One region of the Peribacillus sp. FSL P2-0133 genome, then DNA from elsewhere that is predicted to be linked to it. Evidence: riboswitches for the same ligand, from Rfam matches in the RefSeq annotation. Region 1 holds a riboswitch; each other region holds the start of a gene.
The links. A riboswitch is a leader RNA that binds a small molecule or an ion and turns the genes downstream of it on or off. The one in region 1 is predicted to bind S-adenosylmethionine.
Positions count from the first base shown of each region.

Region 2: it holds a riboswitch for S-adenosylmethionine, as region 1 does, so the genes downstream of both, MKY17_RS05900 (methionine ABC transporter ATP-binding protein) here and MKY17_RS26045 (methionine ABC transporter ATP-binding protein) in region 1, are expected to answer to the same signal.
Region 3: it holds a riboswitch for S-adenosylmethionine, as region 1 does, so the genes downstream of both, MKY17_RS15975 (bifunctional homocysteine S-methyltransferase/methylenetetrahydrofolate reductase) here and MKY17_RS26045 (methionine ABC transporter ATP-binding protein) in region 1, are expected to answer to the same signal.

Region 1 covers NZ_CP150254.1:5,369,670-5,373,958, reverse strand. The annotation lists gene MKY17_RS26050 (O-acetylhomoserine aminocarboxypropyltransferase/cysteine synthase family protein) at 17-1,327, shown strand; SAM riboswitch class I at 1,445-1,557, shown strand; gene MKY17_RS26045 (methionine ABC transporter ATP-binding protein) at 1,711-2,745, shown strand; gene MKY17_RS26040 (methionine ABC transporter permease) at 2,738-3,406, shown strand; gene MKY17_RS26035 (MetQ/NlpA family ABC transporter substrate-binding protein) at 3,422-4,258, shown strand.
Region 2 covers NZ_CP150254.1:1,232,164-1,236,452, reverse strand. The annotation lists gene MKY17_RS05910 (hypothetical protein) at 1-64, shown strand, start outside; gene MKY17_RS05905 (MBL fold metallo-hydrolase) at 243-1,067, opposite strand; SAM riboswitch class I at 1,362-1,466, shown strand; gene MKY17_RS05900 (methionine ABC transporter ATP-binding protein) at 1,535-2,551, shown strand; gene MKY17_RS05895 (methionine ABC transporter permease) at 2,538-3,206, shown strand; gene MKY17_RS05890 (MetQ/NlpA family ABC transporter substrate-binding protein) at 3,262-4,083, shown strand.
Region 3 covers NZ_CP150254.1:3,347,500-3,351,788, reverse strand. The annotation lists gene MKY17_RS15990 (DNA ligase D) at 1-156, opposite strand, end outside; gene MKY17_RS15985 (Ku protein) at 308-1,150, shown strand; gene MKY17_RS15980 (MOSC domain-containing protein) at 1,658-2,308, shown strand; SAM riboswitch class I at 2,419-2,517, shown strand; gene MKY17_RS15975 (bifunctional homocysteine S-methyltransferase/methylenetetrahydrofolate reductase) at 2,621-4,289, shown strand, end outside.

The DNA of each region.
Region 1 (4,289 bases):
AAAAAGGTGAAATCATATGTCAGGGAAAAAGTTGCGTTTCGAAACATTGAGTGTTCATGGCGGTCTGCAAGCTGATGAAACAGGTGCACGTGCAGTTCCTATTTACCAAAGCAATGCATACTTGTTCAAAGACACCGACCATGCAGCGAATTTATTTGGCCTAAAGGAGAATGGCTATATATATACACGGCTTCATAATCCCACGGTCAGCGTTTTTGAGGAAAGAATGGCCTTATTGGAAGGCGGTATCGGCGGGTTGGCAACAGCAAGCGGAATGGCTGCCATCTCACTTTCAATCCTGAACATTGCCGCTGCAGGTGACGAGATTGTTTCAGCCTCTACATTATATGGCGGTACGTATAACCTTTTTGAAAATACTCTTCCCAAGTATGGGATCAAAGTGAAGTTCGTTTCTCCCGATGACCCTGAAAATTTCAAAAGGGCGATTACGCCAAGAACTAAAGCCATTTTTGCCGAAACGATCGGTAATCCAAGTTTGAGGGTGCTTGACATTGAAGCGGTAGCGAAAATCGCCCATGAAGCCGGCATACCTTTAATCATTGATAATACCTTTGCGACACCGTATCTTTGCAGACCAATTGATTTTGGCGCGGACATCGTCATCCATTCCGCTACAAAATGGCTTCTGGGAAATGGAACGACACTAGGCGGTGTCATCGTGGATGGAGGGAAGTTCGATTGGAACTCGCCAAACTACCCTGGCTTCACGGAGCCTGACCCAAGCTACGACGGTCTTGTATACGCCGAGGCAGTAGGACCTGCCGCATTCATAACGAAAGCCCGAGTTCAGTTACTTCGAGACTTAGGCCCTGCGCTAAGTGCCCAAAGTGCATTCCAGTTTACGCTTGGACTTGAAACGCTGCATGTAAGGATGAAAGAGCATCTATCAAACACCAAGTCTGTCATTAAATATTTAAAAAACCATCCTGCCGTGACTTGGGTTTCGCATCCTGGTGATGAGGATCATCCCGATAAAGCCCTTGCAGATAAATATTTACCTAAGGGAGCCGGATCTGTCGTGACGTTTGGAATACAAGGTAATCGCGAAGCTGGGGCAAAACTTATCAATTCGGTGGAATTATGGTCCCATGTGGCGAATGTAGGGGATGCGAAGAGCTTGATCATCCACCCAGCCAGTACGACCCATCAACAATTGAATGAGGCGGGTCTTGCGAAAGCGGGTGTGCGCGCCGATCAAGTCCGTTTATCCATCGGGATTGAAAATGTAGACGACTTAATAGAAGATTTGGAGCAGGCAATTGAAAATGCGACGAATATCGTTTCCTTGACTTCCAAAACGCTTTAACCAAAGTTCCTGTTCATTCTTGAACTAGAAATAATATACATTGCGCTCCTTTTTTATCTATGATAAAATTTCTCCATACTAAAGAACTTAATGATGTACAAATATTCTATATATTAGCTCTTATCAAGAGAGGTGGAGGGATGTGCCCGATGAAACCCGGCAACCGACAAGGAGATTTCCTTGGAAAGGTGCCAATTCACACAAAGTTTAATTACTTTGGAAGATGAGAGAAAGGCCTGTTTCTTCACCTGCCTTTCTGCTCATGCAGAAAGGTTTTTTCTGTTTTAATGGGGAAAACATGTGCATGATATGAGAAACAGACTAATAATGTAGAGAAATCAACTAAGTTCATAGGTTTTATTGGATAAAAGAGGTGAGGATTAATGATTACATTGACGAAAGTCAGTAAGCTGTTCCGAACAGGAAAAGGAAACAGTGAGACGATCAAGGCTGTAAATAATGTGAATGTTGAAATAAATAAAGGTGAGATTTTCGGTATCATCGGATACAGTGGAGCGGGGAAAAGTACTTTGATCAGAATGCTCAATGGATTGGAAACTCCTACAGAGGGATCCGTTGTGGTGGCTGAGAAGGAAATTTCAAAAATTAAAGGGGCTCAGCTCCGTAAGGCCCGTCAAGAAATCAGCATGATTTTCCAACATTTCAATCTATTATGGTCAAGGACCGTTCAGGAAAATATTTCTTTCCCATTGGAAATTGCAGGAGTTTCTAAAACTGAACGGACCAAGCGTGTGAACGAATTGATCAAGTTAGTCGGACTGGAAGGCAGGGAAAAGGCCTATCCTTCACAATTAAGCGGAGGGCAAAAGCAAAGGGTGGGAATAGCCAGGGCTCTGGCAAATAACCCTAAAGTGCTGCTGTGTGATGAAGCGACATCTGCCTTGGATCCGCAGACTACCGACTCCATACTCGAATTGCTTGTTGACATCAATCAGCGCCTAGGATTGACGATCGTCTTGATAACACATGAAATGCATGTAATACGTAAAATCTGTCATCGCGTCGCCGTGATGGAAAACGGGCAAGTTGTTGAACAGGGTCCTGTCCTGGATGTTTTCAAGAATCCTAAAGAACAAATGACGAAGCGTTTCGTGCAGCAGGTAACGGAACCAGAAGAAACGAAAGAAACGATGGACCATTTGCTCGAACGTTATCCTGCAGGCAAAGTGATTCAATTGACCTTTGTAGGTGATCATGCAGAAAGCCCGTTGATCACCAAACTTGTACGAAACTTCGAGTTGGATGTCAATATCGTTCAAGGTAAGATATCCCAAACAAGAAGCGGTTCATATGGAACATTGTTTATCCATCTTGATGGCACAGAGGATGAAATGCTCCGCGCAATCGAATTCATTAAAGCACAGCAGGTAGGCGTGGAGGTGATTACTCATGCTTGAAGAATTATTGCCGAATATTGATTGGGAAGACATTATTGAAGCAACGAAAGAAACGCTCTACATGACAAGCGTCTCTGTAGTGGCAACCTTTTTTATAGGCATAATATTAGGATTGATCCTGTTCCTGACAGGGAAGGGTAATATGTGGGAAAACCGGGTAATCAACGGGGTCATGAGTGCTATCGTTAATATATTCCGTTCCATTCCATTTCTTATTTTGATCGTGCTGCTCATTCCTTTCACTAAGGCACTTGTCGGTTCAATGATCGGAGAGAACGCTGCATTGCCGGCACTTATTATCGGTGCGGCCCCATTCTATGCGCGTATGGTTGAAATCGGCCTGCGTGAAATCGATAAAGGTGTAATTGAAGCCGCTAAATCTATGGGGGCAAAAACGAGCACGATCATTTGGAAGGTCCTTCTTCCAGAGTCGATGCCTGCCCTTATTTCCGGAATTACGGTAACATCGATTGCATTGGTTGGATATACCGCAATGGCCGGGGTCATCGGCGCAGGCGGACTTGGTAATCTAGCCTATTTGGACGGCTATCAAAGAAATCAAAATGACGTTACGCTTGTAGCGACGATCGTTATTCTAATTATCGTCTTCATAATTCAAATTATTGGAGATGTGATTACATCTAAATTGGACAAAAGATAAAAGGAGATGAATAGGGTGAAAAAGTTTTTAGGATTTGCATTAATTTTAGTGTTATCTATCGCTTTGGCTGCTTGTGGAAGTGAAAAGGATAAAAGCGGCAGTGATACAGAAAAAGAATCGAAGAAATTAGTTGTAGGGGCATCCAATGTTCCGCATGCTGAAATCCTTGAGGAAGCTAAGCCGCTTCTTAAAGAAAAAGGAATCGAATTGGAAATCGAAACATTCCAGGACTATGTTTTACCGAATAAGGCGTTGAATGATAAGGAATTGGATGCTAACTACTTCCAACACATTCCTTATTTGGAAGGGCAAATTAAAGAAAATGGATATGACTTCGTCAATGCTGGCGGAATTCATATCGAGCCGATTGCTCTATATTCACAAAAATATAAAAGCATTGATAAACTTCCGGAAGGCGCAACAATTATTATGAGCAGCTCTGTTGCTGACCACGGACGTGCGTTATCTCTATTAGAAAAAAATGGCCTGATTACATTAAAAGAAGGCATCGATAAAACGACAGCTACAACGAAAGACATCGTTGAAAATAAGAAAAACCTTAAATTCGATGCTGATTATGAAGCGGCCCTGCTTCCTAAAATATATGAGAGCGGCGAAGGCGATGCCGTCCTGATCAACTCCAATTATGCGATTGACGCTGGATTGAATCCGCTTGAAGATTCAATTGCGATTGAAGACTCTGAATCACCATATGTTAACGTTATTGCTGTTAACAAAGGTGATGAAAATAAAGAAGAAATCAAAACGCTAGTAGAAGTATTACATTCTAAAGAAATTCAAGATTTTATTCTAAAGGAATACAAAGGTGCAGTTGTACCGGTGGATAAATAATTCAAGAATGGCGGCCTGATTTAATTAAGGC
Region 2 (4,289 bases), 1.7 Mb from region 1:
CCTTCAGAACATCGAAGAAGCACATGATTTTTATGATGAAACAGATCCCAACGAAAATAAATAAATTATGTGGGCTCTCTTATGGAGAGCTCTCCTTTATTACTTATCCCGTTCATCTCCCGCTTGCACTACATTCCCCCTATAAAAAGTCCGTCTTTTATAAGTAATCAAGAAAAACAACTTCCTGGATGGAAGTTGTTTGAGTGACAATTAGAAAACCCAGACAGTTAAACGGATAACATTCAAATATTTCCATTATCCCTGGCAATCAAAATATTTTCTTTTAATATCGATGTAACGATATGCTCTGAATCCCATTCATGCCCAGATATCTCGATAAGGGGATAGCGATTCGGTAAAACGACCTGCTGGATTTCATGAACGGTCAGCCCTTGAGAATGCAAGCGTAAAATTTCACCTTGGAGGTTTTCCAAATAATCCAGCTTTTTTCGAAACATGTCCTTCCCATCAGGGACATGCCCAGCATGGCAGCAAAACACTTCCCCAAAGTCATATTGAAGTAATCTTTTAATGGAATCGATGATGACCGGGACAGACTCTTCCCGTAAGACAAGCTTTGTTTTTGGTGTTACGAAAAGGTCTCCTGAAAAGAGCATGCCACTATTGTGATTCAAATACACCATATGGTCCTTTGCATGACCAGGGGTAAAAATCGGCTCCCACGTTTGGGTGCGGGAATGAATGGCCCTCCCTACCGGCTCAGCTTTAAAGGCGTCTCTCTTTCCCCAGAAATTTTTACGATATTCAGGATATACAGCATCCTTTGCACAAACCTCAACCGACATCGGATGAATGAAAAGCGGGACCTTTTTATGTTCCTGTATCCATGCAGCGCCCCCGGTATGGTCTTCATGATAGTGAGTCAGGGCCACTGAGTCGAAGTCTGCGGTCTCATAGAATGGAATAAGCTCTTCCAATAAAATCTGTGCGCCAGTATCTATCAATAGACCATCCGTTAAAAAGACATAAACACTCATCCCCGATTTGTTCCCGCCAGGAGTCCCGTTCACACAAACCACATCATTTATCGTGTTAATCTCTAACATTCAATTGCCTCCCCATCATTACACAAAAATAGTTTCATCTTCCTTTTTTTAACTTTACTATAATAAATGTATTACCACTTCACCTTTTTGACAAGGAAATTTTGGAATAATTAACCTGGACGTAAATGCTGGATTATTGCATAATAGCCCTTTTTTCACGAATCATTTTAACGGACCTTACTAAATTTTAATAACAAAAAATCATCCCAAAATTTCAGAAACGATTGACATTGTCGGATTTTACAAATAATATAGATTATATTAAAAAACTTGAAATATTCTAAAATAATAATTTACTTATCAAGAGTGACGGAGGGATCAGGCCCTGCGATGTCCGGCAACCGCCCTTAAGGAATGGTGCCACTTCCTGCAGAATGATTGCATTCTGAAAGATAAGACGAGATATAATTTCGCTGCCTCTTTCTGAATGATAGAGGCAGTTTTTTAATGTTTAAGGGGGAAAGCTCATGATTGAAATCCGTTCAGTCCGAAAGGAATACGTCTCGAAGAAAAACCGAGTTATCGGAGTGGATAACGTATCTTTAACCATTCAAACTGGAGAAGTGTATGGAATTGTCGGCTACAGTGGAGCTGGAAAAAGCTCATTACTCCGCTGCTTGAATTTGCTTGAACGTCCGACAGGTGGAAATATCATCATCGACGGCATTGATTTAACCTCTTTATCAAGTAAAGAGCTTCGTAAACAACGTCAAAAAATCGGAATGATATTCCAACACTTTTCACTGGTCAGCTCAAAAACTGTTTATGAAAATGTCGCTTTCGCCTTAAAGGCCGCGCATCGATCGAAGGATGCCATCAGGTTACGTGTATTGGAATTGTTGGAAATCGTAGGGCTCAGCGATAAGAAAGATGTCTATCCGGCGCAGCTTAGCGGTGGACAGAAGCAACGGGTAGGCATAGCCCGTGCCTTAGCAAATGATCCCACTGTACTATTATGTGATGAAGCGACTTCAGCCCTTGATCCAACAACTACAAAAGCGATTTTACAATTATTGAAAAAGATAAGCAGTAAGATTGGCATCACCATCGTGTTGATTACACATGAAATGGAAGTGGTCAAAGAACTATGCCACCGTGTCGCCGTCATGCAGGATGGCCGTGTAATTGAAGAAGGTTCCGTTTATGAAATATTTTCACAGCCTAAGCAGGAGTTAACGAAGCAATTCATTAGCAGTGTTCTGGATTTCGAACTCCCTCCGCACTTGATTGAAGAAAGTAAAGGTACGATCATTAAAATTCAATTCGAAGGGCAAACCGCCGGTGAGTCGATCCTTTCGGATACTCTCCAATCCCATTCAGTAAAGGGTAATATTTTACACGGTAAAATTGAGTATATCCAGGATGTCCCTTTAGGCATTTTAATCATCGAGTTATTAGGCGATGCCGCTCAAATTCATTCGGCATTGCAATATATAAAAAATCGTTCCAGTTCTGTGGAGGTGTTAAAACATGTCACTGCTTGATTCCATCGTCAATATTTTACCTGATCTTAATAAAGCCTTTCTTGAAACGATTTATATGGTCGGCGTTTCCCTTGCAGTAGCCCTGCTGATCGGTTTACCGCTTGGAGTATTGCTGTTTACGACAACAAGGAATTTATTTTTTGAGAATAGCATCGTGAATCGATCTCTAGGATTCGCAGTCAATATTGTACGTTCAATCCCGTTCATCATTCTCTTGGTCGCCCTCCTTCCTTTAACGGATCTTCTAACTGGATCGACGATAGGGCCAAGAGCGGCTTCTGTATCCCTGTCGGTGTCCGCAATACCTTTTTTTGCAAGAATCGTTGAAACGGCATTACGTGAAATAGACAGAGGAGTGATTGAAGCTGCAATTGCCGTAGGTGCCACTCCATGGATGATCATTAAGGATGTACTTCTTCCAGAGGCAAAACCGGGTATCATTCAAGGACTGACATTAACGACCATTTCGCTTATAGGTTACTCAGCAATGGCAGGGACAATCGGCGGTGGCGGAATTGGCGACCTGGCCATCCGGTACGGTTATTACCGTTATGACAATACAGTCATGATCACGACGATCGTCGTGCTGATCTGCCTTGTGCAAATCATTCAAATGGTTGGTGACAAGGCCTCATATATAGTTAACAAACGATAGGGATCAGTCATTTTTCAATGATTCAATACATTTCATTACTCAGGAGGAATTTCAAATGAAGAAAATAGCTTCGTTATTATCAGTCTGTGCACTTGCCCTTGGCTTGACAGCATGCGGGAGCGATGATGCATCCCCAAAAACTGAAGACAAAAAAGAATTGAAGATCGGGGCGACTACCGGTCCCTACGCCGATATGGTTAAAGAGGCCATCAAACCAGGTCTGGAAGATCTCGGTTACAAAATAGAGATCGTCGAATTCACCGACTATATCCAGCCGAATAAGTCCCTTGGCAACCATTCGATCGACGCCAACCTCTTCCAGCATAAAGTATACATGGATAACTTCGCTAAAGAAAATGATTTAAAGCTTTCCGACCTTATCATAGTTCCAACAGCACCAATGGGCATATATTCGAACAAGTATAAATCATTGAAAGAAATTAAAGACGGTACATCCCTTGCAGTGCCCAATGATCCGGTTAACCTCGCACGTGCACTTAAAGTGCTGGTGGATGAAGGGCTGATTGAAGTCGATCCAGATGTCGACCCTTTAAAAATATCTGAAAAGGATGTAACGAAAAATCCAAAAAACATCCAACTCAAACCATTGGAATCCGCTCAATTGCCTCGGGCAACAGACAGTGTTGACCTATCAGCGGTCCCTGGCAACTTCGCTCTTGCAGCGAAAATGGACCTCCAGGATGCCCTTGTTTTAGAAAAAATGCCGGATATGTATCGAAACGTTGTTACAGTGAATACAAAAGATGTAGACTCTCAATTTGCCAAGGATATTAAATCAGTAGTGGAATCCGACCAGTTCGAAAAAGTCATCGATGACAAATTTGCCGGATTCGGAAAACCAGACTGGATGAATTGATCAAAATAATCGAGGCCTACTTCCCATTTATTGGGAGCAGGCCTTTCATTAAGGAAAAAGTGGCGGCCGCCATGGAAAACCTTAAAATCCTTACAAACCACGCAAGCAGATCCACGGACTAAAAAAGCGATGGAGTTTTTAGTACATCGCTTTTTTAATTCCTTCAAGTTGTTCGTTTAAATCATCCTTTTCAGCAAGCACACTTA
Region 3 (4,289 bases), 2.0 Mb from region 1:
GAATTGTGGTGATAATTCCTTTTCGTTCCGACTTGAAATGCTTATGGTATCGGAGTCTATCGTTAAAATAGCCCTAAAGCCGTCATATTTGACTTCATAACGCCAATCCTTGGAGTTGGGGGCTTCGGGGTAATAGGTTGGCAGCATCGGTTTCATTTTTGTATTTACCTCCGCAAATAATTGATTAACATTATTTTGCCAAAAAAACGAAGTGTTAGAGTTGGCAATTGTTTTTTCGGTTTTTTTTGAACAAAGGGGAATAATAAAATTGTTCTTCTCTTTAAAAATAAGTTATGAGGTGACGAATATGCATACGATGTGGAAGGGGAGCATATCATTCGGTTTGGTGAACATTCCGATCAAACTTCATGCCGCAACGGAGGATAAGGATATTTCTTTGAGGACGTTGCATAAGGAATGTCATTCGCCGATTAAATACGAAAAGGTTTGTCCGGTATGCCAGAAAGAAGTGGGGAAGGATGATATAGTCCGCGCTTTTGAGTATACAAAGGGAAAGTTTGTTGTGTTGGAAGACAATGAACTAGAACAACTGAAAAAACAAAACGAAGAAAAAGCCGTGGAAATCGTGGATTTCGTTAAAATTGAAGAAATAGATCCCATTTATTTTAACCGGAGTTATTATATGTCCCCTAATGACGGAGGGATAAAAGCTTATTCCCTTTTGAGGCAGGCCCTCAAGGAATCGAATAAGGTAGGGTTAGCGAAAATCATCATTCGCTCTAAAGAACAAATGGCGGTAATCCGAGTCGTTGATAATACCTTGGTGATGGAAACGATTCATTATCCGGATGAAGTCCGCTCTACAGCGGATGTTCCGAATATCCCTGCCAATGATACCATTGTAAAAAAAGAAATCGATACTGCCGTATTATTGATAGATCAATTAACGACTACTTTCGACCCTACAAAATACACCGATGACTATCGAACCGCGTTACTTGAATTGATTGAATCAAAGAAAGCTGGACAGACGACGATTACAGCCAAAACAAAAGAACCAGTTTCCAACAATGTAACCGATTTAATGGAGGCGTTACAGGCATCCATTGACCGAACGAAACATGATGAACCGCAAATGAAAAAGACGACCCGAAAGAAAGTGGCACCGAAAAAAAAGAAACAAGCTTAAACAGGAAGCTGAGCGGAAGACACATGATGTCGCTCGGCTTTCTGCTTGTTTTAGCAAGGGGATTTGCCTTCTAGTAAGGTAATGAAAGTGAATTAACAGGGGGAGATTTACATAGGTAAAGATAGTGAAATATGTAAGTGGATCACGATGTAAGAAGCAGAATGGAATTAAAAGAAAATGATAGGTGGAAATGAAGGCAAAAAAAATTCGCTCCCTAAAGAGCGACAATGAGGAATTCAATCGTGAAAATCAACATATAGGCGAACGGTTGTAGTTTTCGACTATATATTGTGTTCATATTCTACCATATTTAATTCTGAAATAGCAACAAAATTACTGAAACTAACCTATGAATTTTTCTGGAAATCAATGATATTTCGCCCACTTAACGGCTCATATGGCTTTTGCATTGTCATATTCTTATAAAAAACTACAGAATAAAATGGATTTTTAGTATAATTTATACATACAGGATGATTTACATTAAATATGAATGGAAGATGCAAAATGCAAAATGGAAAAATCAGAGCACTTCATGCCGGGAAGCCGAAGCATGAAATTTTTTCGAATATCGATATCTTTTCAGCAATGGATAAACAAGCAAAGGATAATGTGACAGTGACTAAATCAGGTATAATTGGTGATGGGGTAGGTAATGTAAAGTTCCATGGAGGTCCTGATCGCGCTTTGTGTTTTTACCCCTTTGAGCATTATTCATTATGGAATGAAAAATTCTCTAAAAAGCTGGAAATCCCTGCATTCGGTGAAAATTTAACCATAGCGGGGATGAGGGAAGAATCAACGTATATCGGCGATATTTATCAAATAGGAGAAGTGATTGTTCAAATTAACCAAGGGAGGATACCTTGTTCGACCATTTCCCACTTCAATCAAGAACCTAAGTTTTTGGAACTCGTGCTGAAAACGAGTTTCACTGGTTATTTTGCAAGAGTACTTCAAGAAGGAACGATAACTAAACAAAACGAGATTGTGCTGATAGATCGTTTGCAAGAAAAAATTTCAGTTCATTATGCAGCAGAGGTAATTCTTCATAAACGAGATGGGCTGGAAGGCGCAAAGGCTTTACTTACACTAGACTCGTTAGCGGAAGACTGGAAACAAAGGATCTTGAAGAGGGTTCAAGTTGTAAAAGATTGAATGATTTTTGCAAAAGTGAAAAAAATGTCGATCAGGTATTGAAATTGACAGATTATTAATGTAAATTAAATATAATCAAATTTTGAAATCTTGTGAAAATTATATAATGGATCTTATCGAGAGAGGTGGAGGGACTGGCCCGAAGAAACCTCAGCAACCAGCTTAGGCAAAGGTGCTAAATCCAGCAAGCAGAGCTTGATAGATGAGGAGAATGTTTCAAAAAACCTTCTTCTTTGAGAAGGTTTTTTTCCTTTTCTCTCATACTCATAGAATACGACAAAAACAGGATTGTTTTTGAGAGAGGGTGTAATGATGAATTTTCGTAAAGACGTGAAAGAAAGAATACTGGTTGGGGAAGGGGCAATGGGGACCTTATTGTATTCAAATGGCATCGATCAATGTTATGAGGAATTAAACTGCACGAACCCAGATCAAATAGAGTCCATCCACCGTGCCTATCTGGAAGCTGGTGCAGATATCCTTCAATCGAATACATATGGAGCCAATTTCAACAAATTGAAACGGTATGGACTTGAAGATGAAGTAAGCAGAATCAATCGCCAGGGAGTCATTCTTGCTAAAAAAGCGGCAAAAGGAAAGGCATACGTCTTCGGTACCATAGGGGCACAGCGGAGCATCAGGAAATCGGATTTAAGTATTGAAGAGATAAAACGGGGTTTTCGTGAACAGCTATACAGTCTTTTGATGGAAAACCCTGATGGGATTCTCTTGGAAACATTTTATGACCTGGAAGAACTGGAAACCGTCCTGCAAATCGTTAAAAATGAAACTGGACTGCCGATCATCGCAAATGTTTCGATGCATGAACTGGGAAATCTTCAAAATGGAATCCATTTAAATGAAGCCTTTCAAAAACTCGAGCAATTGGGTGCCGATGTTGTTGGCGTGAATTGCCGTCTCGGTCCACATCATATGATTCGGGCCTTGGAAGAAGTGAGTTTGCCAAAGCAAGCATCAATTGCCATATACCCAAATGCCAGCCTCCCGGATTATGTGGATGGAAGGCTCGTCTATAAAGCTGTGCCGGAATATTTCGGTTCAAGTGCCCTAGAACTTCGTGAGCAGGGTGCCGCGATCATAGGAGGGTGCTGTGGAACGACTCCGCTGCATATTCAAGCTGTAAAGAATGCGATTGGAAGTTTGGCTCCTGTGAAAGAGAAATTTACGAAATCCCGTGAAATAGAAATAATTGAAGTGAATGATAGAGAATTGGAACGTCCCCTGTTCGAAAAGGCCAAAACAGAAAGGACGATTCTAGTTGAACTTGATCCACCGAAAAAGTTAGGTATAGAGAGCTTCATGACTGGTGCCGAGGTTTTGAAAAAAGCAGGGGTCGATTCCATTACATTAGCGGATAATTCGCTTGCCTCACCAAGGATATCGAATGATGCACTGGCTAATTTACTGAAGAACCAATTGAATATAGAGCCGATGGTGCATATAACATGCCGTGATCGAAATTTGATTGGCCTGCAGTCACATTTAATGGGTCTGCAGACGGTGGGGCTGAACGAAATATTGATCATCACCGGAGACCCTTCAAAAATTGGGGATTTCCCGGGGGCCACTTCGGTTTATGATTTATCTTCCTTTGACCTAATAAGTATGGTCAAACAATTTAATGAAGGTCTTTCCTATTCCGGTCAAAGTTTGGGCCAAAGGGCAAATTTCAAAATTGCGGCAGCGTTTAATCCCAATGTGAAATATCTGGATAAAGCCGTACTGAGAATGGAAAAGAAGATTGCCTGCGGTGCCCAATCCTTCTTGACACAGCCAATCTATTCCGTGGAGCAAATCGAAGAAGTATATGAAGCCACAAAACATTTAGAAACCCCGATTTTCATCGGTATCATGCCCTTGACAAGCACCCGGAACGCCGAATTCATCCATAATGAGATCCCAGGCATCAAATTGCCTGATAATGTTAGAAGGGCCATGGCGTTAGCAGGGGATGACCCTG